DNA from 3 places in the Kitasatospora gansuensis genome. Region 1 is predicted to be linked to each of the others. Evidence: riboswitches for the same ligand, from Rfam matches in the RefSeq annotation. Region 1 holds a riboswitch; each other region holds the start of a gene.
The links. Region 1 has a riboswitch for cobalamin ahead of F4556_RS39875 (prenyltransferase/squalene oxidase repeat-containing protein). Riboswitches for the same ligand answer to the same signal wherever they lie in the genome.

Region 1 (9,319 bases):
ACCACTCCCACCACGTCGGCCAGTTCGCGCGGCGGGTGGTGGGCGGTGTCCCGTCCGTCGACGGTCACCCGGCCGCTGAGGGTGCCGCCGGTGAAGTGCGGCACCAGTCCGTTCACCGCGCCGAGCAGCGTGGACTTGCCGCTGCCGGTGCGGCCGACCACCAGGCAGAGTTCACCCTCGGGGATGGTGAGGTCGACTCCGTGCAGCACGGGGCGGTCGGCGCCGTCGTAACGGACACCGACCTGGTCGAAGCGGATCACTTGGTCACCTCGGTGGGTGTGCGGTCGGCACGGGGCGCGGCGTCCCGCTGACCGGGGAGGACGACGGGCGCGGGCGGGCGGCCCGGCGGCGGGGCGAGGAAGCCGGCGAGGCCCGCCAGCAGGAGGGCCGCCACCGGGACGGCGGGCAGGCCCGGCCAAGTCAGCGGATAGAGCGACGGGTTGAGGTCGGTGGCGTCGTACCCCACGCTGACGCAGAGCAGGACGGCGGCAGCCACGCCGCAGCCCGCGACGCCCCACTCGGCGGCCCGCCAGGGGTCCGGCCGGTAGGCGGTGCGCCGAACCCGGCGCCCGCCGAGGGCGAGGCCGCCGACACACAGCGCCGAGCCGACTGCCAGCGCGGGCAGGCCGAGCACAGCGGGCGCGGTGCCGTCGAGCAGTCCGTACATCCCGGCGCACAGGCCGGCCATGCCGAGCAGCATCAGTGCACCGGTCGCCCGACGGGAGCCGCGAGTGGCGGTGCCGGAGCGGCCGTAGCCCCGGGAGTCCATCGCGGCGGCCAGGTGCAGGGAGCGTTCCAGCGCGTCCTCCAGCACGGGCACCACGATGCTGCGAAGCGCACGGATGCCCTTGCTCCGGCCGGCCCGCAACCGCCGTGCCCGGACGACGCGTTGGACGCTCTGGACGAGCTGAGGTGCGACGCTGAGCGAGACCGTGACGGCGACGCCGAGCTCGTACAGCGCGCCGGGCAGAACGCGCAGGGCGCGCTTGGGATTGGCGAGGGTGTTGGCCGCGCCGATGCAGCACAGCAGGCAGGCCAGGCGCAGTCCGTCGGTGGCGGCGGAGAGGGTGGCCTCCAGCGAGACGGGGCCGCCGATCTGGATGCCGGCGTACCAGTCGGGGGTGGGGATGTGCGGGAGCGAGAAGAGCAGGTGGTCGTGCGGGGTGATGCCGGTGGCGAAGATGCACCGGAAGGTGACCCGGATGGCCACCACGGTCAGGGCCAGCCAGAGGTAGTACTTGAAGCCACGGGCCCACGGGGCGTCGGTGCGACGGGCGGTGACGACGTAGCCGAGCACGGCGAGCACCAGGAACAGCAGCAGCGGGTTGGTGGTCCGGCTGGCGGCGGTGCCAAGGGCGAGCGCCCAGATCCACCAGGCGACCGGGTGGAGGTCACGCGGGACCCGGCGGCCGGACCCCGGCCCGGGGAACTCGCTTGCAGGTGTGCGGAGTTGTGACACCCGGATCACTCGGCCTGTCGTCGTCGGCGCAGCGCCGTGACCACCGTGGCGACGCCGAGCGCCACCACGATGCCGATGCCGATGACGGCCGGGGCGATCGAGCCCGCCGAGTGCGGGGCGTCGGCGACCGGGGCCGCGTCCACGGGGGTGGTCCCGGGGGACGGTGTCGCTGGGCTCGCCGTGTCGGACGGTGCGGGTGTCGTGGGCGTCGGGTCGGTGGTGGCACTGGGCGAAGGCGCACCGTCGGACGAGGTGGCACCCGGTGGGACGGCGGGGCTCGGAGCGTCGCCGCCGGGCTGCGAAGCACCGGCTCCTCCCGACGTGGTCCCTCCGGAGGTGGACTTGGTGGCGGTGCCGCCGCCGGAAGTCCCGCCCCCCGAACCGCCCGTGGTCCCGCCATCGGCGGGGGGCGTGGGGGCGGGGCTCGGGGCGGTTCCGCCGGGTGTGGTGTTGTGGGCGCGGACGGTGTCGGGCGAGAAGGCCGGCCTGCCTTCGGTGCCTTCGATATTGGTCCCGCCGAAGATCCACAGGTCGACGCTGCCGGGTTTCGGCTTGTAGCTCATGGCACCCAACTGGCTGTAGGACCAGGTGTCCTGGCCCGGATCGGCGTGCCAGTACGACCAGTACGCCGAGGCGGGCGGGGTGAGGACGCACTTGTCCTGGTCGGGGGTCGGGTACTGCTTGCCGCCCTGGTGGCCGCTGTAGCCGATCCGGCAGATGAAGGCCGGGCCGTCGTGGCCGGTGCCGGTGGTCTTCCAACCGCCTTGGCTCAGCAGGGCGTAGCCGGTGGTGGGGATGCTGCCGCAGGAGCGCAGCAGCGGGCCGCCCCAGTGGCCGAAGTCCACCGCGAGCACCACCCCGGAGGTGGTGGTGCACTGGTCGATCGGCAGTGGCGCGGCGGCGGCCGGGGTCGCCCCGGCGCCGAGCCCACCGAGGGCCAGGGCCAGGGTGGCGCCGGCGGCTCCGAGCAGTCGGCTCAGTCGGCGGATCACCGGTGCCGCCCGTTCACGGCCGACCGGCGGCGGGTGGCGACCAGGACTGCGCCGCCCGCAGCTGTCAGCAGCAGGGCGGGGCCGACCAGCCCGAGCACGTCGGTTCCGGTCCAGGCGAGGTCGGGATCCGACGGTCCGGCCGTACCGTCCACGGGGCTGGTGCCGGGCGGCAGTTGGGTGGCGCTGCTGGTGACCGGGACGGAGGCGCTGGTGGATGCCGGGGAGGACGAGGAGAGGGAGGGGGAAGTGGACCCGGACGGGGAGGGCGACGGTGACTGCGAGGCCGACGGGGAGGGCGACGGTGACTGCGAGGCCGACGGGGAGGGCGACGGTGACTGCGAGGGGGAGGGCGACGGTGACTGCGAGGGGGAGGGCGACGGGTTCGGCGGGGTGGTGCCGAGGTCCCGCTTCAGCGTGCCGAAGGAGATCCCGGTGACACCGCCGAGCGCCTGGGTGGAGGCGCGGACGTCCGAGCCCTGCTGGCCGCTGGAGGCGACGTCGAAGCCCCCGTCGGCGTTCTGCCGGTCGGCGAGGAACTCGACGGCCTTGGCGATCTGTGCGGCGTAGGTGGGCTGACGGAGGGTCATTCCCTGGACGGCCAGCGCGGCGGAGTTGGTGGAGTCCCCGGCGGCGCCGGGGAAGCCGCCGTCGGTCTCCTGCTGGCCGGCCAGCCAGGCGAGGCCCTGGTCGACGGCCTGGGCGGCCTCCTCGCCGGGGACCAGGGAGAGCGCCATCACGGCCATCGCGGTGCTGTCCACGTCGGCGTCGCCGGTGGCCGGGATCAGGCTCGGCCAGGAGCCGTTCGACGCCTGGAGGCCGCGCAGGTAGGCGATCGGTGCGGCGGCGTTCGCGGTGTCGCCCGCGCGCAACTGGGCCATCACGCCCAGGGCTTGGGAGAACACCGAGGTGGCCCACGTGTAGTTGCCGGCCGCGTCGCAGCCGAGCGCGTCGTCACGGCGGGCGCAGACGGCCGCGTCGAGGGCGGCGATCAAGTCGTGGCCGCCGAAGTTGCGCGGGTCGCGGCCGACGATCTCGGCGAGCAGCGCCTCCTTGCCGAGGGCGCCGCCGCCCGCGTACTCGGTGCCGATGCCGGTCCAGTCGTTGACGGTGCGGTCGTTGCCGTCCTTGCCCTGCTGGTCGAGGAAGTCGACGATCCTGCGCAGCGCCGCGTCGTCGGTCCCGGTGGCGGCCAGCGCGTACGCGCCGTCCACGGTGAGCCCGAAGTCGGCGAACCCGGAGTCGGGGAAGGCTTCGTAGTAGTGGCCGCCGAGCAGGTGGGCCGGGTCGGTCAGGTAGCTGCTGCCCTTGGTGAGGTCCGGCGACCTGGCGGGCTTCGAGGTGGGCGGGGTGGTGCCGCCGGGATGGTGGGACACGGTCGAGAGGTCGGTGCCGGTGAGGGCCAGGATGGCCTGCTCAGTGCTGGGGACGTCGGAATCCGGGGCCCCCTCGTCGGGGGCGAAGCCGCCGTCCTTGTTCTGACGGGTGCTCAGCCACGCCTTGGCAGTGGCCTGCTTGGCGTCCTGGCCGGTGGCCCTGAGGGCCTGGGCCGCGGCCGCGGTGCTGCCGGTGTCACCGGAGGCACCGACGTAGGGGACGTACGAGCCGTCGGCCTGCTGGCTCGTGCCGAGCTGCTCGGCGGCCCGCTGGACGAACTCGCCGTGTCCGCCGGCCTTGCGCAGGGCGAGCACGGTGAGGGAGGTGCTGGAGGGGTCCGACTCGCAGAAGCCACCCGCGACGATCATGGAACCGGCGATCCCGCCGTCGGCGCACTGGAGCACGTCGAACCGGCTCAGCGCGGCGGCGGGCGGGGTGACGCCGCCGCGCGCCAGGGCGATCACACCGTACGCCTGCACCCACGGCGAGGCCGCGCCGTGGAAGTCGCCCGCCGCCGTGCACTTGCCGTTCTCGCCCTGGGCGGTGCACACGTGGTCGTTCAGGTCGGCCAGCAGATCACGCCCGCCGAACGACCGGGGGTTGCCGCCGGTGCTCTCGGCGACCAGGGCCAGCAGGGCCGCCGCCCGGGAGTCCGGCTCGGTGCCGGGGCCGTCGGGGAAGACGAACCGGTCGGTGTGCGCCTGCAGGAAGGTGACGACCTTGCGCAGCGCCGGGTCCTGGGTCCCCGCGGCGGCGAGCGCCAGGGCGGTGAAGGAGGTCCGGGGGAGATCGGGGCCCTCGAACGCCCCGTTCTCCATGTGGTCACCGCCGACGAGTTGACCGGCCAGCCAGGCCGCCGCTGCGGCCGGGTCCCCGGTGGCCGGGGCCGTGGGGCTCGCGGAGGCAGAGGCGGAAGGACTGGCGGAGGACGAGGGGGAGGGGCCGGCGGTGTTCTTCGCGCGGACGGAGTCCGGGGTGAAGGAGGGTGCGCCGCTGGTGCCGCCGATGTCGGTGCCGCCGTACACCCATGCCTCGACCTCGCCGGGCTTCGGCTGCTGGCTGCCCGCACCGAACTGGCTGTAGGACCAGGTCTGTTGGCCGGGTTCGGCGATCCAGAACGACCAGTAGGCCGTTGCCTGCGGGGTGTTGACGCAGGGCTCCTCGGCCGGCGTCGGGTACTGGACGCCGTTGCCGAAGGTGCTGCTGCCGAGGCGGCAGATGAAGGCGAGGCCGTCGTGCTCGGTTCCGGCGGTGGTGAACCCGGCGTTGTGGAGCAGGTTCAGGCCGGTGGTGGGGTGGGCGTCGCAGCCCCGGACCACGCCGCCGCCCCAGTGGCCGAAGTCGACGGCGACGACGGCTCCGGTGGTGGCGGTGCAGTCCTCGACCGGGTCGGCGGCGGCGCTGCCGGGGTGGCCGAACATCACGGTGGCGCCTGCGCTGACTGCGATGGCGGAGGTGAGCAGCAGGGAGGCCAGGCTCCGGCCTCTGTGCGTGCGACTGTTGCGAATGCTGCTGACCCTCACCGGCGACTCCCTGGTCGGTCGACGCTGGGGGTGACGGCGCAGCCGACAGGTCCCGGCACGAGGGGACTCCTGTGTGGACCGCGTCGTAGTCCGCGACGACGCACGTATTGCTGACAAGCCCCTCGGCGCAGGCATTCCGGCTCACTCGCCTTGGGCGGGTTCACGGTTGCGGGTCAGCGCCGGATTCGAACCGGCTTCCCCTGCTGCTGAGGATGAAAAGCGGTTCATCAGACCATGGGGTCGTTCGGGTCGTCAACGAGGCGTCATATCGCCTTCGACACACCGTGACTGGAGCCGACGTGCGGATTCCTCGGCCACGAGTCTCAGTCCGTGGGCGACCGCCTGGTCCGGATCGAGCCACAGTCCGCTGTCGGAGAACGAGTCAGGAGTGACGTTGAGAACGCCCACGACGCCGCGGCGGCCCCCAGTCCTCCATCCCCGGTAGCAGGAACTTCCGCGAATTCGAGTGGGCAATGCGACGCGCGTCGGCCCCGGAGCTTCCCATCCGCTGATCTCATCTCTCCCGTGCGACTTTCCGCCAGTTCGTATGGACAAGGCTGCCGAATGCCGATGGTAGCCCGATAATCTTTCCATGGCTCTAGGCATCCCCAGCACGAGGGCAGATCGGGCACTGTCCATCCGCGAACTCCTGGCGACAGGGGCCCGCTCGTACTCCTTCGAGTTCATGCCGCCCCGCAGCGCGCAGGCGGAGGTGAGTCTGTGGAATGCGATCCGCAGACTGGAGGTCTTGTCGCCGACCTTCGTCTCGGTGACCTACGGTGCGGGAGGTTCGACCCGCGGCCGCACGGTCAACATGACCGGACGGATCGCCCAGGACACCACCCTCACCCCGGTCGCCCACCTGACGGCGGTGGGCCACAGCATCGCCGAACTGCGCAACATCCTCGGCCACTACGCAGACCAGGGCGTTCGCAACGTCCTTGCGCTGCGCGGCGATCCGCCCGGTGATCCGCTGGGCGACTGGGTGCGTCACCCGCAGGGCGTGCGGTACGCCGCCGAGCTGGTGCGGCTGATCAAGGAGTCAGGGGACTTCTGCGTGGGCGTCGCAGCCTTCCCCGAAATGCACCCCCGTTCGGCCGACTGGGACAGCGACATCCGGCACTTCGTGGAGAAGTGCCGGGCCGGTGCCGACTACGCGATCACCCAGATGTTCTTCGACGTGGACGACTACCTACGTTTCCGCGATCGCGTGGAAAAGGCAGGGTGTGCCGTCCCGATCATTCCCGAGATCATGCCGGTCACCACGATCCGGTCCCTTGAGCGCATTCCGACGCTCAGTACAGCGGTGATTCCGGCAGAGTTCACCGAGCGGATGACCGCTGCCCAGGACCGCCCGGGAGACGTGCGGTCGATCGGTATCGAGCATGCCACCCAAATGTGCCGCCGGCTGATCGCGGAGGACGTTCCCGGGCTCCATTTCATGACCATGAACTTCTCCCCGGTCACGATGGAGATCTATCAGAACCTCGGTCTGCAGAACCGGCCCTGACCCTGGTGCACGGTCGGGGCGGACGCGCGTACCGCGGCCCATCCGCCCCGACCCGCCCGGCTCAGCCGGCCAGCTCCGCGCGGACGAGCTTGGCGGCCTCGACCAGGCTGTCGATCGAGGCCCGGGTCTCGGGCCAGCCGCGGGTCTTCAGGCCGCAGTCCGGGTTGACCCAGAGCCGCTCGGCCGGGATCGCGGCCAGACCCGCGCGGAGCAGAGCGGCCGCCTCCGTGCTGCTCGGTACGCGCGGGGAGTGGATGTCCCAGACCCCGGGTCCGACCTCGCGGGGGTAGCCGGCGCCGGCCAGCTCGTGGGCGACCTCCATGTGCGAGCGGGCCGCCTCCAAGGAGATGACGTCGGCGTCGAGTTCGTCGATCGCGGTCATGATCGCGCCGAACTCGGCGTAGCACATGTGGGTGTGGATCTGGGTGTCGGCGCGGACACCGGAGGTGGAGAGCCGGAACGCCTCGGTGGCCCAGTCCAGGTACGCAGGGCGGTCGGCGGAGCGCAGCGGCAGGGTCTCGCGCAGCGCGGGCTCGTCCACCTGGATCACGGCGGCGCCGGCCGCCTCCAGGTCGGTGACCTCGTCCCGCAGGGCCAGGGCGACCTGGCGGGCGGTGTCGCCGAGCGGTTGGTCGTCTCGGACGAAGGACCAGGCGAGCATGGTGACGGGCCCGGTGAGCAGGCCCTTGACCGGACGGTCGGTGAGGTCCTGGGCGTAGCGGAACCAGTCGACGGTCATCGGCGTGGGCCGCGAGATGTCGCCCGCCAGCACGGGCGGGCGGACGTAGCGGGTGCCGTACGACTGCACCCAGCCGTGCTGGGTGGCGAGGTAGCCGGTGAGCTGTTCGGCGAAGTACTGCACCATGTCGTTGCGTTCGGGCTCGCCGTGCACCAGGACGTCCAGGCCCGCCTTCTCCTGATAGGTGATCACCTCCCGGACCTCGGTCTCCATCCGCTCCCGGTACCCGGCCTGGTCGAGCCGGCCGGCCCGCAAGTCGGCCCTGGCGGTGCGCAGTTCGGTGGTCTGCGGGAACGAGCCGATGGTGGTGGTCGGCAGCAACGGCAGGCCGAGCCGGGCCCGCTGGGCCGCGGCCCGCGCGGGGTAGGCCTGGTCGCGGCGGGCGTCGGCGGCGGTGGTGGCCGTGACCCGGGCCCGGACGGCCGGGTCGCGGGTGATCGCGGAGCCGGCGCGGGAGGCCAGGTCGGCGCGGTTGGCGGCGAGGTCGGCCGCGATGGTGTCGGTGCCCTCGCGCAGCCCCCGGGCGAGCACGGTGATCTCTTCGGTCTTCTGCCGGGCGAAGGCCAGCCAGCGGGAGATCTGCGGGTCCAGATCGCGTTCCCGGTCGGCGTCCAGGGGTACGTGCAGCAGCGAGCAGGACGCGGCGACGTCGACCCGCTCGGCCAGGCCCAGCAGGGTGGCCAGGGTGCCGAGGGACTGCTCGAGGTTGTTGATCCAGATGTTGCGGCCGTCCACCACGCCGGCGATCAGGCGCTTGCCGGGCAGTCCGCCGACGGCGGCGAGGTCGTCCAGGTTGGCGGCGGCGGGGCCGGTGAAGTCCAGTCCGACGCCTTCGACCGGGGCCTTCGCCAGCACCTTCAGTGCCTCGCCCGCCCGGTCGAAGTACGTGGCGACCAGGATGCTGGGCCGGTCGGTGAGAGCACCGAGTTCGCGGAAGATCCTGGTGGCGGAGTTGAGTTCGGCCGGGGTGCGGTCCTGCACGAGCGCGGGTTCGTCCAGCTGGACCCACTCCGCGCCCGCTGCCTTGAGTTCGGCGAGGAGCTGGGCGTAGACCGGCAGCAGGCGGTCGAGCAGGGTGATCGGCTGGAAGTCGGCGGCCACGCCCGGGGCGGGCTTGGCGAGCAGCAGGTAGGTGAGCGGGCCGAGCAGCACGGGGCGGGCCCGGTGGCCGAGTGCGCGCGCCTCGCGCAGCTCGCCGACCGCCTTGGCGGGGTTGGCGGTGAAGACCGTGTCCGGGCCCAACTCGGGGACGAGGTAGTGGTAGTTGGTGTCGAACCACTTGGTCATCTCCAGCGGCGCGACGTCCTGGGTGCCGCGTGCCATGGCGAAGTACCCGGCCAGCGGATCGGCGTCCACGGCGGCCCGGTGGCGCGGCGGGATGGCGCCGACGGCGACGGTGGTGTCCAGCACGTGATCGTAGAACGAGAAGTCCCCGGTGGGGACTTCGGTGATGCCCGCCCCGGCGAGCCGGCGCCAGTTGGTGCACCGCAGTTCGGCGGCGGTGGCGTGCAGGGCGGCGGCACTGACGGTGCCCTTCCAGTAGCCCTCGATCGCCTTCTTCAGTTCCCGGTTCGGTCCCTGCCTCGGGTAGCCGTACACGGTGGCCTGGGCGGTGGTGGAACTTGTGGTCACGGAACTCTCCTTCGCGAGTCGCGCTGCGATCCCGGAGAGAGCACGAGGACGCGAAGGAACGGCAGTGGGGGCGCGGCACCATGATGTGCC
Region 2 (9,319 bases), 4.6 Mb from region 1:
GACGGCCTGGTCCCGCCGGCCGTCTCGGGCCGGGCCGAGAACCAGGGCGGCGAGCTGTGCAGCTACTCCCCGGTGCGGGCCCGGGAGTTGTTCGAGGCGTCCGGGTTCCAGGGCGACATCGAGCTGACCTCCAACATCGACTCGCCGAACCAGCCATGGATGGAGGAGGTCTGCGCCTCGGTCACCGCGACGCTGGGCGTGCCCTGCCGCTTCGTGTCGATCCCGACCCTCGGGGAGTTCCGGCGCAAGCTGAACGCCCAGGAGATCACCGCGGTGTTCCGCTCCGGCTGGATCGCCGACTACCCGTCGATCGAGAACTTCCTCAGCCCGATGTTCCGGACCGGCGCCTCCGACAACGTCGGCAAGTACAGCAACCCGGCCGTCGACGCCCTGCTCTCCGCCGCCGACACCGCGCCGACCAGCGAGCAGGCCTGGGACCTCTACCAGCAGGCGGAGCGGGCGATCCTGCAGGACATGCCGACCATCCCGATCTGGTACCAGAGCACGCTGTCGGCCTGGTCGACCCGGCTGCGGACGGTCCAGCCCAACCCGTTCCGTGAGCTGGATCTGTACAGCGTCACGGTGGCGGAGCCGGAGGAGGACTGACCTGGGAGAGCGCCACCACACCGCCGCCACACCCGGGTTGAGCAGAATCGGAGACGTCCCGTCAGCTGAGTGGAAGGAGACGAAATGCCGTCCCAGACCGTGGAACTGCCGAACATCCGGGTGACCGCCGAGTCGGCGCCGAGCATCACCACCGACGCGCAGTACGAGCGTGAGTGGCTGCCGTCCGACATCGCGCCGATGAAGTAGTGCCGGATCGCGGGCCGGTCACCGGGGAGACCCCGGTGACCGGCCCGCCGTAGTTCCCGACCCGCCGAACCACCCTGGGGTGAACGTTGTCGACCCACCAGCAGATCGACCGACTCCTCGGCAGCGACCCGCAGTTCGGGTCCGCCGAGGCCATCGAGGCCCGGAACGTCGCCCGCTACCGGCTGGGCCTGACCGTGCTCGCCCGGCACTTTCCCGAGGCGGCCGGGCGGTTCGAGCGGCTGGGTGGGGTGACGGACGCGGAACTCCGGCCGTTCCTCTACGACCCGGTGCTGCGGAACGCCTTCGAGAACGACCTGGTCGCGCTGGAGAACCACCGGCAGGCCCCGAGCGAGTTCGCCCGGCAGCTGGCCGGGGTCGATCCGGAGGCCGCCGACGGGCTCGGCCCGACCGAGCGGCTGATGGACCGGCGCTGCCGTCCGTGGCCCGGCCGCGGGGTCGGCTGGGTATGGACCGAGCTCCGTCCCGAGGTCGCCGAACTCCCGCTTGCCGCACGGCTGGAGGAGCTCAAGCAGGGCAGCTTCACCGACCTGCGCGGCGCCCGCCGGGTCACCCCGGACGAAGCCCAGCTGGCCGGGCTCGCCCGGGGTGCCGAGCTGCTGGCCGCCCTGCTGCCGTCGGCGGGTGCCGGGGTCTTCCCGCACATCTCGCTGGTCGGGCTGGCCCAAGGGGCGGCCGACGACGGCGAGTTGCACTCGTTCTCCGGCGGTGACCCGCTGCCCTCGGCGCTGTTCGTCGCGCCCGAGCACCTGGGCGACCCGTGGATGACCGCCGAGATCCTGCTGCACGAGGGGCTGCACCTCAAGCAGTTCGACATGCTGCGGACCGGCGCGCTGGTCGCCGACCCCGGCCACCAGGTGGAGATTCCCTGGCGGTTGACGCCCTGGACGCTGACCCGGGTGCTGGCCGCGCTGCACGTCTACAGCCACCTGGTGCTGTTCTTCGCCGCCGCCGCTGCGGCCCCCGCCGAGCTGCGCGAGCGCTTCGGCGCACCGCCGGTCACCGAGGGCGTCGGGGTGCCGACCCCGGGCAGCCGGGCCGCCGTCGAGGGCGGGTTCGGCACCAGCGCCGAGCGGGCCGGCTACCTCGGGCGGCAGGCGCTGGAGGTGCACGGCGAGGCGCTCACCCCGGCCGGGCGGCGATTCGTCCGGTGGCTGCTGGAGACGGTGGCGCCGCTCGCGCCCGGTATCCGGCCGGCTACCGAACCTGTTGCTGTTGCTGCCGCCGCGGTGCCCGAGCTCGACCCGCGCGGCTACCGCAAGGCCGAGCCGGTGGCGGTCTGCCCGCTGCCCGAGCAGCACCAACTGCTGGCCCACGCACCGGAGTCGGCGCGGTTCCACTGGCTCAACGAGCACGCCTGGCTGATCTACGCGCTGTGCGACGGCAGCACCTCGGCGGAGATCGCGGCGGCCTACGCCCGGCAGGGCGGCGGGGCGGCCGACGACCGCTTCGCGCTCGGGGTCGCCGGGCTGGCCGCGGCCGGGCTGGTGGTGCCGGTCGGCGGCTGAGCCGGCGTCGGGAGGTGACATACCGAGTTCGAGCCTGCCGCAGGCGGGTAGTGCTGAGCCGAGCATGCCCGGGAGACCCACCCTCCCGGCCCGGCATCGCTACCTTCCGGTGGAGGTTCGCTGAATGACCGTCATATCCCCGCCGTCGCCTCGGGGCGCCCTGCTCGGCTCGGTCGGCGCCGAGCCGGCCGGTGCCCGGCTCGGCCTGCTCGGGCCGCTCCAACTGCACTGCGGCGGCACCGAGATCGCCCTGCCGGCCGCCAAGCACCGGGCGCTGCTCGCGCTGCTGGCGATCAACGCCAACCGGCCGGTCCAGGTGGACCGGATCATCGCCGAGCTGTGGCAGGCCGACGAGCCCGAGTCGGCCCGCAAGACCCTGCAGGGGTACGTCTGGCGGCTGCGCGGCCTGCTCGGCAAGCGGGCGGTGCGGACCACCGGCAGCGGGTACGAGCTGCTGGCCGAGGCCGGTTCGGTCGACGCGACGCGGTTCGAGACGCTGGCCGAGGCCGGCCGGGCGGCGCTGCGTACCGGCGACGCCGGGGAGGCGGTCCGGCTGCTGCGGGGTGCGCTGGAGCTCTGGCGGGGACCGGCGCTGGCCGATGTGCCGCTCGGTCCCGGCGTGTTCGCGTACGTGAGCCGGCTGGAGGAGGCCAGGCTGATGGCCGTCGAGGGGCTGATCGACGCGGAGCTGGCGCTCGGCCGGCACGCGGAGGTGGTGCCCGCGCTGCGCGAGCTGGTGGCGGAACACCCGCTCCGGGAGCGGCTGCGGGCCCAGCTGATGCTGGCGCTGCTGCGCGGCGGGCGGCAGGCCGAGGCGCTGGCGGCGTACGGGGACCTGCGGGAACGGCTGATCGAGGATCAGGGGCTCGACCCGGGCCGGGCGGTGACCGAGCTGCACCGGCGGATCCTGGCAGGGGACGCCGCGCTGCACCTGGCCTGACAGCGCGGAAGGGCGCGGGGAGAACCCCGCGCCCTTCCGGTGACTGCCGCTGCGGCCTAGAAGTCGTCGTCGAAGGCGACCGAGCCCTCGACGGCGGTCTGGTAGGCGCTGACCCGGCGCTCGAAGAAGTTGGTCAGCTCCTGCACGTTCTGCAGCTCCATGAAGCCGAACGGGTTGCTGGAGCCGTACCGGATCGGCAGGCCGAGACGGGCCAGCCGCTGGTCGGCGACCGCCTGCAGGTACTCCCGCATCGAGGCGGTGTTCATCCCCGGCAGGCCCTCACCGCAGAGGTCCTCGGCGAACTGGAGCTCGGCCTCGACGGCCTCCTCCAGCATCGCGGTGACCTGCTTGGCCATCTCGTCGTCGAAGAGGTCGGGCTCCTCCTCGCGGACGGTGTCCACCACCGAGAAGGCGAAGTCCATGTGCATGGACTCGTCCCGGAACACCCAGTTGGTGCCGGTGGCCAGACCGTGCAGCAGGCCCCGGGACCGGAACCAGTACACGTACGCGAAGGCGCCGTAGAAGAACAGGCCCTCGACGCAGGCCGCGAAGCAGATCAGGTTGAGCAGGAAGGCCCGGCGGTCGTCCTTGCTCTGCAGCGAGTCGAGGTGGTCGACCGCGTTCATGTACTTGAAGCAGAACTGCGCCTTCTGGTGGATGGAGGGGATGTTCTCCACCGCGTCGAAGGCCGCCGACCGGTCCTCGGGATCGGGCAGGTAGGTGTCGAGCAGCGTCAGGTAGAACTGGACGTGCACGGCCTCCTCGAACAGCTGCCGGGACAGGTAGAGCCGCGCCTCGGGCGAGTTGATGTGCTTGTAGAGGCTCAGCACCACGTTGTTGGAGACGATCGAGTCACCGGTGGCGAAGAAGGCGACCAGCCGGCCGATCATGTGCCGCTCGCCCTCGCTGAGCTTGGCGAGGTCGGCGACGTCGGAGTGCAGGTCCACCTCCTCCACGGTCCAGGTGTTCTTGATCGCGTCGCGGTACTTGTCGTAGAACGACGGGTAGCGCATCGGACGCAGCGTCAGCTCGAAGCCCGGGTCGAGCAGCATCTTTTCGCGAGCGGGCGTTTCGGGGGTGGTGCTCACTGGCAGGCCTCGCAGGACTCGGGGTTCTCCAGGGAGCAGGCGAGCGCTGCCTCCTCCTCCGGAGTGAGGGTGGTCGGGGCGGCCACCGCGACCGGGGCGGACGGCGCCGGCACGGCGGCCTTCGTCCCGGAGGAGGAGGCGGCCTGGGCGATCCGGGTGGCCGGGCGCGAACGCAGGTAGTAGGTGGTCTTCAGACCGACCTTCCAGGCGTACGCGTACATCGAGCTCAGCTTGCCGATGGTCGGCGCGGCCATGAAGAGGTTCAGCGACTGGCTCTGGTCGATGTACGGCTGCCGGGCGGCGGCCAGGTCGATCAGGGCGCGCTGCGGCAGCTCCCAGGCGGTGCGGTAGAGCGAACGGACCTCGGCGGGCAGCCACTTGAGGTCCTGCACCGAGCCGTTCGACTCGCGCAGCGAGTCCCGGGTCTGCGTGTCCCAGACGCCCAGCTCCTTGAGCTCGCGGACCAGGTACGGGTTGACCTGGAGGAACTCGCCGGAGAGGGTCTCGCGCTTGAACAGGTTGGACACCTGCGGCTCGATGCACTCGTACACACCGGCGATCGAGGCGATGGTCGCGGTCGGCGCGATCGCCAGCAGCAGCGAGTTGCGCAGGCCGGTCTCGGCGATGGTGGCGCGCAGCGCGTCCCAGCGCTCGGCCCACTGCGGGGCGGTCTCGAAGTGGTCGATGTGCAGCTGGCCACGGGCGGCGCGGGTCTCCGCGTACGCTTCGTGCCGGCCGAGCTGCACGGCCAGCTCGCTGGAGCGCTCGTAGGCGACCAGCATGATCCGCTCGGCGATCAGGGTGGAGAGCTGCTTGGCCTCGGCGGAGTCGAAGTCCAGCCGGAGCTGGAAGAAGACGTCCTGAAGGCCCATCACACCGAGACCCACCGGGCGCCAGCGGGAGTTGGAGGTGCCGGCCTCGGTGGTCGGGTAGAAGTTGATGTCGATGACCCGGTCCAGGAAGGTCACGGCGGTGCGCACGGTGGCGTCCAGCCGGTCCCAGTCCATCGCGTTGAGCAGGTCGGCGGCGGTGGCGCCGACCGCCACGTGGGCGCCGAGGTTGACCGAGCCGAGGTTGCAGACCGCGGTCTCGGAGTCGTCGGTGACCTCGATGATCTCGGTGCAGAGGTTCGAGGAGTGCACCACCCGGCCGGGCAGCGCGGTCTGGTTGGCGGCCCGGTTGGAGGCGTCCTTGAAGGTCATCCAGCCGTTGCCGGTGGTGGCCAGGGTGCGCATCATCCGGGCGTACAGGGTCTGCGCCGGGATGGTGCGGACGGCCTTGCCCTCGGCCTCGGCCTTCAGGTACGCGGCGTCGAAGTCGGCGCCCCACAGGTCGACCAGCTCGGGCACGTCGGCCGGGGAGAACAGCGACCAGTCGGCGTTGGCGTTCACCCGGCGCATGAACTCGTCCGGGATCCAGTGCGCGAGGTTGAGGTTGTGGGTACGCCGCGCCTCCTCGCCGGTGTTGTCGCGGAGCTCCAGGAACTCCTCGATGTCGGCGTGCCAGGTCTCCAGGTACACGCAGGCGGCGCCCTTGCGGCGGCCGCCCTGGTTCACCGCGGCGACCGAGGAGTCCAGGGTGCGCAGGAACGGGACGATGCCGTTGGACTTGCCGTTGGTGCCGCGGATCAGGCTGCCGCGCGAACGGATCCGGCTGTAGGAGAGGCCGATGCCGCCGGCGTGCTTGGAGAGCCGGGCGATCTGCGCGTAGCGGCTGTAGATCGAGTCCAGGTTGTCCAGCGGCGAGTCCAGCAGGTAGCAGGAGGACATCTGCGGGTGCTTGGTGCCGGAGTTGAAGAGGGTCGGCGAGGAGGTCAGGTACTCCAGCCGGCTCATCAGGGTGTAGAGCTCGGCCACCTCGGCCACCGACTGCTCGGTGTCGCCGACGGCGAGACCGGCCGCGACCCGGAGCAGGAAGTGCTGCGGGGTCTCGATCACCTTGCGGGTGATCGGGTGGCGCAGCAGGTACCGGGACTGCACGGTGCGCAGGCCGAAGTACTCGAAGCGGTCGTCGCCCTGCTGGTCGATCAGGGCGTCGAAGGCGTCGGCGTGCTTGGCCACGAACGCCGCGGTGACGTCGCCGATCAGGCCCTCGGTGTGGCCGACCACGATCGAGGCGGAGAAGGAGAGCGCGCCCTGGCCGATCGCCTCGTCCTGGATCTCCAGGGCGAGCAGGCGGGCGGCGAGCTTCGAGTACTGCGGGTCCTCGGCGATCATCGAGGCGGCAGCTTCCACGGCCAGTCCGCGCAGCTCGGCGAAGTCCGAGTTGGCGTTCCGGCCGCGCAGCGCAGCGGCCGCGACGTGGCCAGGATCCACCTGGGGCAGGTCGATGCTGCGGTCGGTGAGCAGCCGAAGCAGCGCAGCACCGGGGTCGGTGTGGGCGGAGTCGGCAGAACCCTGGGAGGGCAGGGCAACTGAGGCAGCGATGGTCAAGGCGCTTCTCTCCTGGCGGCGGCGGTCGGCGAGGGGCACCGGACCGTCGGGGCGCAGGGGAAGGCAGCGCGGAACACCTCACGGCGCGCGCGAACCACCCCCTGGCCCACCCGCGAGGCCCGGACGTCACTTCTGTGCTGCATGGCGTCTGCGGGGAAGCCGTGTCGCACGCCGTCGGCAGGTCATCGGACTCACGGGCGCCTGCTGGGCCGCTCGCTCACCGCTGCGGGGCAGTCCCGGACTTCCACCGGGTTCCCCTGCTTCGACAGCGAGAGCGAGCATACATGTAGTGGCGGTCTGACGATGCGACACCAGATGTAGTGCCGCGTGTCGTACGGGCCCGGTAGCGGTGCGTGGTCGGAAGGGCCCTTGGCGCAGCGGCGCGGGCCGGTTTGAGAAGGTCGGTCAGAAGGTCAGGGTGTAGACCAGCAGGCGCACTCCGGGGCGGACGTCCCAGTCCCGCTCGGGGGTGCGCAGGAAGCCGAGGCGCTCGTACAGCCGGTGGGCGCTGGTCATCGACGGGCGGGTGGAGAAGGCCATCCCGGTCAGGCCCAGTTCGCGGCTGCGGGCCATCGAGGCGCGGACCAGGCCCTCGCCGACGCCCCGGCCGCGGGCCGCGCCGGAGACCGCGAGCATCCGGATCTCGCCCTCGTGCGGCGCCGCGATGTCGGCGAACGGGGTGCCGCCGACCGCGAAGGTCACACAGCCGAGCAGCTGTCCGTCGGCCGGATCGACCGCGACCAGGAGCTCGGCCTGGTCGAAGCGCGGCCGGGCGTCTAGGAGCTGAGCGGCGTACGGACCGTCGGCCGGGCTGTGGCCGTCACCGACGAAAGCCTCGTGAGTGACGGCGCCGACTGCTGCGAGGTCCGACTCGACGGCCGGGCGGATGACGATGTCCATTCGGACAGTTTGCCCGGGGCGGGGTCGGAGGCGGCGGGCAGGGTGCCGAGCAAACGGTCGCCGGGGGAGGGCTGGAGCGGGTAGCCGCCGGGGCGGTGCCAGTTGTCCCGTCCGTGCCGGGAGTTGTGGTCGACGTCCCGGCCGACCAGGGTGCCGAGCAGGCCGAAGGCGGAGACGAAGCCGAGCAGGGTGAGGGCGCTGGAGAGGGTGTCGGAGTTCATGTCTCGAGTCTGGCGAGGGCCGGGCGGCGCCACGAGTGGCAGAAATGCCCTCTTGCCTCGATATCCTGCCATCGGGCATTCTGACGGCATGCTGCAGAACGTCGTCACCGTGGTCATGGAAGAAGTCCACCCCTTCGAACTCGGTCTGGCCTGCGAGGTGTTCGGCCTCGACCGGAGCGACAACGGCCTGCCGGTCTACGACTTCGCGGTGGCCTCCGACCGGCCGGGGAAGCTGCGCACCCACGCCGGCTACAGCATCGACGTCGAGCACGGCGCCGAGCGGCTGGCCGAGGCCGACCTGGTGATCGCCGCCGCCACCACGATCCGGGACGAGTACCCGGCGCCGCTGATCGAGGCGCTGCGGGCGGCGACCGAGCGCGGCGCCAGGGTGCTCTCGATCTGCAGCGGGGCCTTCCTGCTAGGCGCCGCCGGGCTGTTGGACGGCCGCCGTTCCACCACCCACTGGCGGCACACCGACCGGCTGGCCGCCCGTTTCCCGCTCACCCGGGTCGAACCGGACGTGCTCTACGTGGACGAGGACCCGGTGATCACCTCGGCCGGCACCGCCGCCGGGATCGACGCCTGCCTGTACCTGGTCCGCAAGTTCCAGGGCGCCGAGGTGGCCCGTGGGATCGCCCGCCGGATGGTGGTGGCACCGCACCGGGACGGCGGGCAGGCCCAGTTCGTCGCCCGGCCGCTGCCGGAGGCCGACGAGGACTCGCTGGGCGGGCTGCTGGACTGGCTGCGCCGGCACCTGCACCAGGAGCTGACGGTGGACCAGCTCGCCACCAAGGCCCACATGTCGCCGCGCACCTTCGCCCGCCGGTTCCAGCAGGAGACCGGCACCACTCCGCACCGCTGGCTCACCAACCAGCGCCTGCTGCAGGCCCAGCGCCTGCTGGAGGGCACCAACGAACCGGTCGAATCCGTGGCCGCCACCTGCGGGTTCGGCAACGCCGCCACCCTCAGGCACCACTTCACCCGCTGGCTCGGCACCACCCCGCAGGCGTACCGGAGGACCTTCGGCTGAGTGCGTGCGGTGTGTCGGTCGGGTGGTCGTCGGGTAAGGCCGATGTTCCGCTTCGGTATCGGTTGGGTGGGGAGGCGATCTGGTGGACCGGGCTCATGTTCTAGCATCCGCACTATGACTGACGGTACGGAACGCCCGGACGTGGCTGCGACTCCTGGCCAGGTTCCCTCTCAGAATCCGAACGAGGCGGCACCCGCCGGTGGCTATCCGCCGCCGCTGCCGGGCCAGTTCCCGGGGCAGGCCGCCTACGGCTACCCGCACCCGCAGAGCGGGTACCCGCAGCAGGGCGGCTACCCGCAGCAGGGTGGTTACCCGACCCAGGACGGCTACGGCTACCCGAACCCGCAGAGCCAGTACCAGCAGCCGCCG
Region 3 (9,319 bases), 5.5 Mb from region 1:
TGGCGCCGACCGACCAGCCGTACAGGATCACCCGGCCCGCGCCGCTGTCCAGGGCCAGCCGGATCGCCGCGTCGACGTCCTGCCACTCGGTCTCGCCGAAGTGGCCGAGCCGGTCCGGGGAGGGCGGTGCGCCCCGGTCGCCCCGGTAGGTGACGGTCAGGGTGGGCAGCTGGAGCCGGTGCAGCACCGGGAGGACCGGCAGCGCCTGCGAGCGGTCCGCGCCCGGGCCGTGCACCAGGATGACCCAGGTGCCGCGTTTGCCGTCGACGTACCAGGCCGGGAGGTCGCCGAGGTCGCCCGTGGCGACGGTGTCGGTGAAGGCGAGGCCGAGGGCCGAGCGCGGGTCGCCGGTGTGGACCCGGGGCGTCAGTTCGACCTTGTCGCCGATCTGCAGGGAGCCGCCGTTCACCTGTTCCAGGCGGCGGGTGACGGTCTGCGGGCCGGTGCCGAGCACCTCGCCGACCACCGCGTGGCCGCCGTCCGGCCACTCCAGCGCGTACCGTCCCGGCCGGGCGGTGGCGGTGCTGCGGGTGATCACCACCCCGCCGGGGGCCAGGTCGTGCACCCGCAGGTCGGCGACGGCCCCGGGCTCGGCTCGCCCGGGCCTGACCACCCCGTCGGACGCCTTGCGGCCGAGCAGCAGGACGGCCGCGGTACCGGCTCCGACTGCGGCGGCGGCCACCATGGCCGCGGTTCCCCAACGCATTGCGCTCCCGGTGTGCTGTGGCGGACGGGACGATGCGGTCCATTCCACCGGCGCCGGTGGCGGGGTGCCACCGGGAGGGGGCCGTCCGGGAGCGGCGGCGGACGGTGCGTCAGACCCGTCAGACCCGTCAGACCGGGATGTCGGTGCGGTGGCGGGCGAGCAGCTCCCAGAACCGTTGCGCGTGCGGCTTCACCGGCTGCTGCTCGGCCGGGCTACGCGAGGAGCCCCAGTGCATCGGCACCAGGTACTCGCCCTGCAGCTCCGCGAGGGTCTGCTCCAGCACCGGCCGGGGCACCGGCACCAGCCGGGACATCGGCTTCACCTGCGACTGCCAGCGGCCGTCCACGCACTGGCGCAGACAGCGGTCGAGCTCGTCCTGACGGTCGGTCACGTGCACCAGCATCCGCAGCCCGATGCCCAGCACATGGGCCAGCGCGTACGTCTGTCCGGCGTCGCCGCCCCACTTGCCGGTCAGCTCGGCCTGCTCGTACGCGCGGGGGGTCACGCCGATCCGCTGGGCGGCCTGGTCCTGGGACAGCTCGCGGGCCACCCGGAAGTCCCGCAGGGTGGCCGGTGCGGTGCCCATCAGCTGGGCAGGCGGGCACCAGAGGGCCCGGGCCAGCGCGACGAACTCCTCCTCGGACGGCCGGAACTCACCGGTCTCCCAGCCGATCACGTGGCTCGGCAGCAGGCGGACGCCGTGCGCGGCCATGCCTTCGGCGACCTGATCGGGGGTCAGGCCGAGACCGGCCCGGTGGGACCGCGCCGCAGTCGGCGAGAAGGGCACGGGGGTGGGGGCGGGCGGTCTTCGTCGCATGCCACCAGACGCTAGGCCCGGGTCCGGGCGTTCGAGCACCCGCTGAACGCACGAAGCCCCTGCGGGCGGGTTGGCGGGGCGTTGGTGGTTCCTACGAGCGCTGACGCCTGATCAGGGGTCGTACTCGGAGGTAGCCACGGCTGCACCACCAGGGGCTCGGGGAACGGCGACGGTTCGTGGCTGGCGGGGCAAAATGCGAAAGTGCCTGACCGCCTATGTACGGATCACCTTGCAAGGGTCGGCGTCGCAGTTCCCCGAGCCCCTGTCTGCCGAACCATGTGCCTTTAGTGCTGCTTCCCGAAGAGCTCGTCGAGGGTGGCCGGGGTGGGGACTTCGCCGGTCGGGGTGAGCTGGTCGACGGCGGTGGGGAGCTGGGCGGCGAGTTGTTGGGTGATCTGGTCGCGGGAGAGGCCGGACTGCTGGGCCAGGGCGTCCAGCTCGCGGTCGGGGAGGGCGGCGGCGAGTTCGGCTCCGGTGACGGGGTGGTTGTCGCCGGTGCCGACCCAGGACTGGGCCTGGGAGCCGAGGCCGCCTTGGGTCAGTTGCTGGAGCAGTGCGCCGAGACCGCCCGCCGCTCCCTGGCCGCCGCCGAGTGTGCCGAGCAGCATGGCGAGCAGGTTTCCCCCGCCGCCGCCTCCGCCGGCGTGGCCGCCCGTGCCGCCGAGCAGTCCCCCGAGAAGCTTGCCGAGATCGGTCATGACCGTCCTCCAGTTCGGGCGCGGACCGATGCCGCGCCAGGGCCAGCTTCACCCGGCCGGGAGCACCCCGCACGGTGGGTGCGAACAGACGTGTGACCAACCCCTCCGCGCCCTTTGTTGACTGCCTGTCCGGCCGCGTGATGGGATCCTTCAGCCAAACGGAGGCAAGTAGAGGAAGCCGGTGCGAGTCCGGCGCGGTCCCGCCACTGTCACCGGGGAGCACTCTCGACACATGGTCACGACGGCCCGCTGAGGCGGCTGTTGGAAGGCCCGGGAGTGTGTCCGACCCGGAAGCCAGGAGACTCTCGCCCCCGGTACGTCGATCCAGGGCGCGGACCCTGAGTGAGGACACCCACGCCATGCCGGCAGCCCAGGACCGAGCCGACACCTCCCCGTCGTGCGCCGACTGACCCCCGCGCTCCCGTTCCTGCTCGGCTCCGTCGCCGGCTACCTGGCCGACGCGAGGTTCGCCGACCCCCGGCGGGGTCATCCCGTCGCCGTCTTCGGTTCGGCCGCCACCCGGCTGGAGCGCCGGCTCTGGCGTGACCACCGACCGGCCGGTGCCGCGTACACGGCCGCCTGTGTGGGCACCGTCGCGGCCGGGGCGGTGCTCGCCGACCGTGCCCTGCGCCGGGCGCCGCTGGCCCGGGCCGGGCTGGCCGCCGCCGCGACCTGGACGGTGCTGGGCGGCACCTCGCTGACCCGGGAGGCCAGGACCATCGGCCGCTCGCTGGCCGCGGACGACCTGGTGGCCGCCCGGGAGCGGCTGCCGCACCTGTGCGGCCGGGACCCGAGTGCGCTGGACGGGCCGCAGATCGCCCGCGCGGTGGTGGAGTCGGTCGCCGAGAACACCGCCGACGCCGTGGTGAACGCCCTCACCTGGGGCGCGCTGGCCGGTACCCCCGGGCTGCTCGCGTTCCGGGCCGTCAACACCCTGGACGCGATGGTCGGTCACCGTTCCCCGCGCCACCTGCGGTTCGGCTGGGCCTCGGCCCGGCTGGACGACCTGGCCGGCTGGCCGGGTGCCCGGCTGACGGCGCTGCTGACGGTGGCGGCCGCGCCCGAGCCCCGTACCGCCTGGCGGGTCTGGCGCCGTGACGGTTCGTCACACCCGAGCCCGAACGCGGGCCAGGCCGAGTCGGCCTTCGCCGGGGCGCTCGGGGTCCGGCTGGGTGGCACCCTGCGGTACGGGGAGCGCGTGGAGCACCGGCCGGTGCTCGGCGGCGAGCTGCGGCCGGTGACGGTCGACGACATCGAACGGGCCTGCGCGCTGTCCCGGCGGGTCGGGGCCCTGGCGCTGGCGGTCACCGTGACCGGCCGGGCCCTGTACTCGTGCTACTCGTGGAGGAAGTCGTGAGCGGTTCACTGCTGGTCGCCGGAACGACCTCGGACGCGGGCAAGAGCGTGGTCACCGCGGGCATCTGCCGCTGGCTGGCCCGACAGGGCGTCAGGGTGGCCCCGTTCAAGGCGCAGAACATGTCGCTGAACTCCTTCGTCACCGCCGACGGCGCCGAGATCGGCCGTGCCCAGGCGATGCAGGCGCAGGCCGCCCGGGTGGAGCCGGAGGCGGCGATGAACCCGGTGCTGCTCAAGCCCGGGGCGGACGGCCGCAGCCAGGTGGTGCTGCTCGGCAAGGCGGTCGCCGAGGTCGGCGCGCTGGACTACCGCGAGCGCAAGCCCGTCCTGCTGGAGCGCGCGCTGGAGTGCCTGGCCGACCTGCGCAGCCGGTACGAGGTGGTGGTCTGCGAGGGTGCGGGCTCCCCCGCCGAGATCAACCTGCGGGACCGGGACATCGCCAACATGGGCCTGGCCACCGCGGCGAAGCTGCCCGTGGTGGTGGTCGGCGACATCGACCGGGGCGGGGTGTTCGCCGCGATGTACGGCACCCTGGCGCTGCTCTCGGCCGAGGACCAGGCGCTGGTGGCGGGCTGGTTCGTGAACAAGTTCCGCGGCGACGCCCGGCTGCTGGCGCCGGGTCTGGAGATGCTGCGCGAGCTGACGGGCCGTCCGGTGCTCGGCACCCTGCCGATGCTCTCCGGCCTGTGGTTGGACGCCGAGGACTCGCTCGACCTGACCACCGTGGTGGACCGGGGCTCGGTGCGCGGCCCGGTCGGGGCGGACGTGCTGCGGGTCGCGGTGGTCCGCTTCCCGAGGCTGTCGAACTTCACCGACCTGGACGCGCTGGCCCAGGAGCCGGGGGTGCTGGTCCGCTGGGCCACCCGGGCCGAGGAGCTGGCCGACGCGGACCTGGTGGTGCTGCCCGGCACCCGGGCCACCGTGGCCGACCTGGCCTGGCTGCGCGAACGTGGCCTGGAGCCGGTGCTGAAGGCCCGGGCGGCGGCGGGCCGGCCGGTGCTCGGGGTGTGCGGCGGGTACCAGATGCTCGGTCAGGTGATCGAGGATCAGGTGGAGTCGAAGGCCGGTACGGTCGAAGGGCTCGGCCTGCTGCCGACCCGGGTGCTGTTCGGCCGGGAGAAGGTGCTGGCCCGGCCGGTCGGCGAGGCTTTCGGCGAGCGGGTCGAAGGGTACGAGATCCACCACGGCGTGGTGACGGTCGAGGGGGGCGAGCCCTTCTTGGACGGCTGCCGGGTCGGCTCCGTCCGGGGCACCACCTGGCACGGCGCGCTGGAGAACGACGGCTTCCGCCGGGCGCTGCTGCGCGAGGTGGCCGAGCAGGCGGGGCGGGCCTTCGTCCCCGCGCCGGACACCTCGTTCGCCGCCGCCCGGGAGGAACGCCTCGACCGCCTGGGCGACCTGATCGAGGAGCACGCCGACACCGACGCACTGTGGAAGCTGATCGAGGGCGGCGCACCCGCCCACCTGCCGTTCGTCCCACCCGGGGCACCCCGAGCTACGGAGACCGACCGATGACCGACGTGCGTTACCCCTTCACCGCGATCGTCGGCATGGCCGACCTGCGGCTCGGGCTGCTGCTGAACGCCGTCTCGCCGGCCGTCGGCGGGGTGCTGGTGCGCGGCGAGAAGGGCACCGCCAAGTCGACCATGGTGCGAGCCCTGGCCGGGCTGCTGCCCTCGATCGACACCGTGCCCGGCTGCCGGTTCTCCTGCGACCCGGCCTCGCCCGACCAAGGCTGCCCGGACGGCCCGCACGCCTCCGTCGCCGGCCACGAACGCCCGGCGTACCTGGTCGAGCTGCCGGTCGGCGTCTCCGAGGACCGGATCGTCGGCTCGCTCGACCTGGAGCGCGCGCTCGCCGAGGGCGTCAAGGCGTACGAGCCGGGCCTGCTGGCCAAGGCGCACCGGGGCGTGCTCTACATCGACGAGGTGAACCTGCTCCAGGACCACGTGGTGGACCTGCTGCTGGACGCCGCCGCGATGGGCCGCTCGTACGTCGAGCGCGAGGGCGTGTCGGTCCGGCACGCGGCCCGCTTCCTGCTGGTCGGCACGATGAACCCGGAGGAGGGCGAGCTGCGGCCGCAGCTGCTCGACCGGTTCGGCCTGACGGTGGAGATCGCCGCCACCCGGGAGCCGGACGAGCGGGCCGAGGTGGTCCGCCGCCGGCTGGCGTACGACGCCGACCCGGACGGCTTCGCGGCCCGGTTCGCGGCCGAGGAGCGGGAGCTGGCCGAACGGATCACCGCCGCCCGGGAGTTGCTGCCTTCGGTGGAGCTCACCGATGTGGCGCTCCGTCAGATCACCGCCGTCTGCGCGGCGTTCGAGGTGGACGGGCTGCGCGCGGACATCGTGATGGCCCGCACCGCCGTCGCGCTGGCCGCCTGGGAGGGCCGGACCGAGGTGAACGAGCAGGACGTCCGCAAGGCCGCCCAGCTCGCCCTGCCGCACCGCCGTCGGCGGAATCCGTTCGACGCCCCGGGGTTGGACGAGGAGCAGCTCGACCGCACTCTGGACGAGCACTCCGACGGGCCCGACGATGATCCCGAGGGCGGTGGCCCCGACGGTGACGGTGGCGGCTCCCCCGAGCCGCAGGGCGATGCCCCCGACGGCTCGGCGACCGCCGAAGAGCCCGCCGGGGAGCCCGAGTTGCCCTCGCAGGCGCAGGGCGGCGGCACCAAGGCGCCGGTGGCCTCGGCCGGGGAGCCGTACCGGACCCGGCTGTTCAAGGTGCCCGGCACCGGCAAGGGCGCCCAGGGGCGCCGCTCCCCCGCCGAGACCGACGGCGGGCACACCATCAGGGCCCGCCGCCCGCAGGGGCAGCTCAGCCGGCTGCACCTGAGCGCCACCCTGCAGGCCGCCGCGCCGCACCAGGCCGCGCGCGGGCGGGACTCGCGGGCGCTGGTGCTGCGCAAGGACGACTTCCGCGAACAGGTGCGCCAGGGGCGGGAGTCCAACCTGGTGCTGTTCGTGGTGGACGCCTCGGGGTCGATGGCGGCCCGGCAGCGGATGGCCGCCGTCAAGGGCGCGGTGCTCTCGCTGCTGATGGACGCCTACCAGCGGCGGGACAAGATCGGCATGATCACCTTCCGGGGCAGCGGCGCCGAGCTGGCGCTGCCGCCGACCTCCTCGGTCGAGGTCGGCGCGGCCCGGCTGGAGCAACTCCCCACCGGGGGACGGACTCCGCTGGCCGCCGGGCTGCTCCGGGCGCACGAGACCCTGCGGGTGGAGCGGATGCGCGACCCGCACCGCCGCCCGCTGCTGGTGGTGGTCACCGACGGCCGGGCCACCGGCGGCAAGGACGCCCTGCCGCAGGCCGGGCGGGCGGCCGGACTGCTGGCCGCCCAGGGCGTGGCGAGCGTGGTGCTGGACTGCGAGTCCGGCCACGTCCGGCTCGGCCTGGCGCACACGCTGGCGGCCCAACTGAACGCCTCCGCCGTCACCTTGGACGACCTCAGGGCCGAGGGCGTCGCCGCCCTGGTGCACGCGCACCGTCCCACCTCTTCTTCGATGCGAAAGGCAGCCTGACCATGCCGAAGGGCCAGCCCGAGACCGTCCCCGACGACGGTCTGACCACCCGTCAGCGCCGTACCCAGCCGATCACCGCCGTGCACACCGGCCCTGGCAAGGGCAAGTCCACCGCCGCCTTCGGGATGGCGCTGCGGGCCTGGAACCAGGGCTGGCCGGTCGGGGTGTTCCAGTTCGTCAAGTCGGCCAAGTGGAAGGTCGGCGAGGAGAACGCGCTCAAGGTGCTCGGCGCCTCCGGCGAGGGCGGCACCGTCGCCTGGCACAAGATGGGCGAGGGCTGGTCCTGGGTCCAGCGCTCCGCCGACATGGTCGAGTCCAGCGAGGAGGCGGCCAAGGAGGGCTGGGAGCAGGTCAAGCGCGACCTGGCCGCCGAGACCTACCGCTTCTACGTGCTGGACGAGTTCACCTACCCCATGCACTGGGGCTGGGTCGACGTGGCCGAGGTGGTCGAGGTGCTGCGCAACCGCCCGGGCAACCAGCACGTGGTGATCACCGGCCGGTACGCCAAGGACGAGCTCCTCGAACTCGCCGACCTGGTCACCGAGATGACCAAGGTGAAGCACCCCATGGACGCCGGCCGCAAGGGCCAGCGCGGTATCGAGTGGTAGTCCGTTGAACATCCCCCGTCTCGTCGTCGCCGCGCCCTCCTCGGGCGCGGGCAAGACCACCGTCGCCACCGGCCTGATGGCCGCCCTGGCCGCCCGCGGCCTGGCGGTCTCCCCGCACAAGGTCGGCCCCGACTACATCGACCCCGGTTACCACGCGCTCGCCGCCGGGCGTCCTGGCCGCAACCTGGACGCCTTCATGTGCGGGCCCGAGCGGGTCGCCCCGCTCTTCCTGCACGGCGCCGCCGGGGCCGACGTGGCCGTGGTGGAGGGCGTGATGGGGCTGTACGACGGCGCCGCCGGGCGGGGCGAGCTGGCCTCCACCGCCCATGTCGCCAAGCTGCTGCGGGCGCCCGTGGTGCTGGTGGTGGACGCCTCCTCGCAGTCCCGCTCGGTGGCCGCGCTGGTGCACGGCTTCGCCTCCTGGGACCCGGAGGTCAGGCTCGCCGGGGTGATCCTGAACCGGGTCGCCTCGGACCGGCACGAGCAGTTGCTCCGGGAAGCCCTGGAGGAGGGCGGCGGGGTGCAGGTGCTCGGCTGCGTCCGGCGTTCGGCCGCCGTCGCCACGCCGTCCCGGCACCTGGGCCTGATCCCGGCCGTCGAGCGCTCGGCGGACGCCCTGCGCGCGGTCCGGGACATGGGCGAGCTGGTCGGCGCCTCGGTCGACCTGGACGCACTGCTCGAACTGGCCCGCAGCGCACCGCCGTTGGACGCCGAACCGTGGTCGGCCGCCGAGGAGGTCGAGGCGGTGCCCGGGCGGCCCCGGGTCGCGCTGGCGGCCGGGGCGGCGTTCTCGTTCTCGTACGCGGAGAACGCCGAACTGCTGGCGGCGGCGGGTGCCGAGGTGGTCCCGTTCGACCCGCTGCACGCGTCCGAACTCCCGGTCGGTTCGGCCGGGTTGGTGATCGGCGGTGGCTTCCCGGAGATGTACGTCGCGGAGCTCAGCGCGAACGCCGGACTGCGCGCCTCCATCGCCGCGCTGGCCGCCAGTGGCGCGCCGGTCAGCGCCGAGTGCGCCGGACTGCTCTACCTGGGCCAGGAGTTGGACGGCGCGCCGATGTGCGGCGTGCTGAAGACCACGGCCCGGATGACCGAGCGGCTCACCCTGGGCTACCGGGAGGCGGTCGCGCTCTCCGACAGCGTGCTGGCGCCGACCGGGTCGCGGCTGCGCGGCCACGAGTTCCACCGGACGGTCTGCGAGCCGGGCGCCGGTGAGCCGCCGGCCTGGGGCTGGCGGGGCCCGACCGGGTCGTACACCGAGGGCTTCGTGAGCGGCTCGGTGCACGCCTCGTACCTGCACCTGCACTGGGCCGGGGCGCCCGAACTCGCCTCACGGTTCGTCCGGGCGGCCGCCGACTACTCGGCCGGGGTGGGGAGTTCGTAGATCAGCTCCAGGCCGTCCTCGTCGTCCCACTGCTCGCCCAGGTGGACCAGGCCGAAGGCCGCCACCGTGGCGAGCGAGGCGGCGTTGTCCGGGCTGATGGTGGCCCGGAGCACGGTCACGGTCGGCTCTTCCACGGCTCGCCGGAGCAGCGCCGCCAGGATCGCCTTGGCGTACCCCTGGCGGCGGTGCCCCTCGGCCACGCCGTAGCCGACCTCCACCATGCCGCGCT

Region 2: linked by a shared signal. The riboswitch ahead of F4556_RS12840 (ribonucleoside-diphosphate reductase subunit alpha) and the one ahead of F4556_RS39875 (prenyltransferase/squalene oxidase repeat-containing protein) in region 1 are both predicted to bind cobalamin.
Region 3: linked by a shared signal. The riboswitch ahead of F4556_RS08970 (cobalamin biosynthesis protein) and the one ahead of F4556_RS39875 (prenyltransferase/squalene oxidase repeat-containing protein) in region 1 are both predicted to bind cobalamin.

Annotation. Positions count from the first base shown of each region.
Region 1 covers NZ_JACHJR010000001.1:7,566,329-7,575,647, forward strand. The annotation lists gene F4556_RS34125 (ABC transporter ATP-binding protein) at 1-260, opposite strand, end outside; gene F4556_RS34130 (energy-coupling factor transporter transmembrane component T) at 257-1,459, opposite strand; gene F4556_RS34135 (hypothetical protein) at 1,465-2,451, opposite strand; gene F4556_RS39875 (prenyltransferase/squalene oxidase repeat-containing protein) at 2,448-5,348, opposite strand; cobalamin riboswitch at 5,455-5,600, opposite strand; partial or broken gene F4556_RS39880 (dihydropteroate synthase) at 5,658-5,810, opposite strand; gene metF (methylenetetrahydrofolate reductase [NAD(P)H]) at 5,941-6,858, shown strand; gene metE (5-methyltetrahydropteroyltriglutamate--homocysteine S-methyltransferase) at 6,920-9,229, opposite strand.
Region 2 covers NZ_JACHJR010000001.1:2,929,542-2,938,860, reverse strand. The annotation lists gene F4556_RS12860 (peptide ABC transporter substrate-binding protein) at 1-606, shown strand, start outside; gene F4556_RS39060 (hypothetical protein) at 691-813, shown strand; gene F4556_RS12855 (aKG-HExxH-type peptide beta-hydroxylase) at 900-2,339, shown strand; gene F4556_RS12850 (AfsR/SARP family transcriptional regulator) at 2,464-3,279, shown strand; gene F4556_RS12845 (ribonucleotide-diphosphate reductase subunit beta) at 3,336-4,331, opposite strand; gene F4556_RS12840 (ribonucleoside-diphosphate reductase subunit alpha) at 4,364-6,799, opposite strand; cobalamin riboswitch at 6,959-7,087, opposite strand; gene F4556_RS12835 (GNAT family N-acetyltransferase) at 7,205-7,693, opposite strand; gene F4556_RS39430 (hypothetical protein) at 7,576-7,920, opposite strand; gene F4556_RS12830 (helix-turn-helix domain-containing protein) at 8,009-8,950, shown strand; gene F4556_RS12825 (LamG domain-containing protein) at 9,065-9,319, shown strand, end outside.
Region 3 covers NZ_JACHJR010000001.1:2,035,327-2,044,645, forward strand. The annotation lists gene F4556_RS08955 (alpha/beta hydrolase family protein) at 1-706, opposite strand, end outside; gene F4556_RS08960 (helix-turn-helix domain-containing protein) at 834-1,523, opposite strand; gene F4556_RS08965 (YidB family protein) at 1,808-2,221, opposite strand; cobalamin riboswitch at 2,393-2,526, shown strand; gene F4556_RS08970 (cobalamin biosynthesis protein) at 2,628-3,578, shown strand; gene F4556_RS08975 (cobyric acid synthase) at 3,575-5,092, shown strand; gene F4556_RS08980 (putative cobaltochelatase) at 5,089-7,101, shown strand; gene cobO (cob(I)yrinic acid a,c-diamide adenosyltransferase) at 7,104-7,709, shown strand; gene F4556_RS08990 (cobyrinic acid a,c-diamide synthase CobB) at 7,714-9,090, shown strand; gene F4556_RS08995 (GNAT family N-acetyltransferase) at 9,063-9,319, opposite strand, start outside.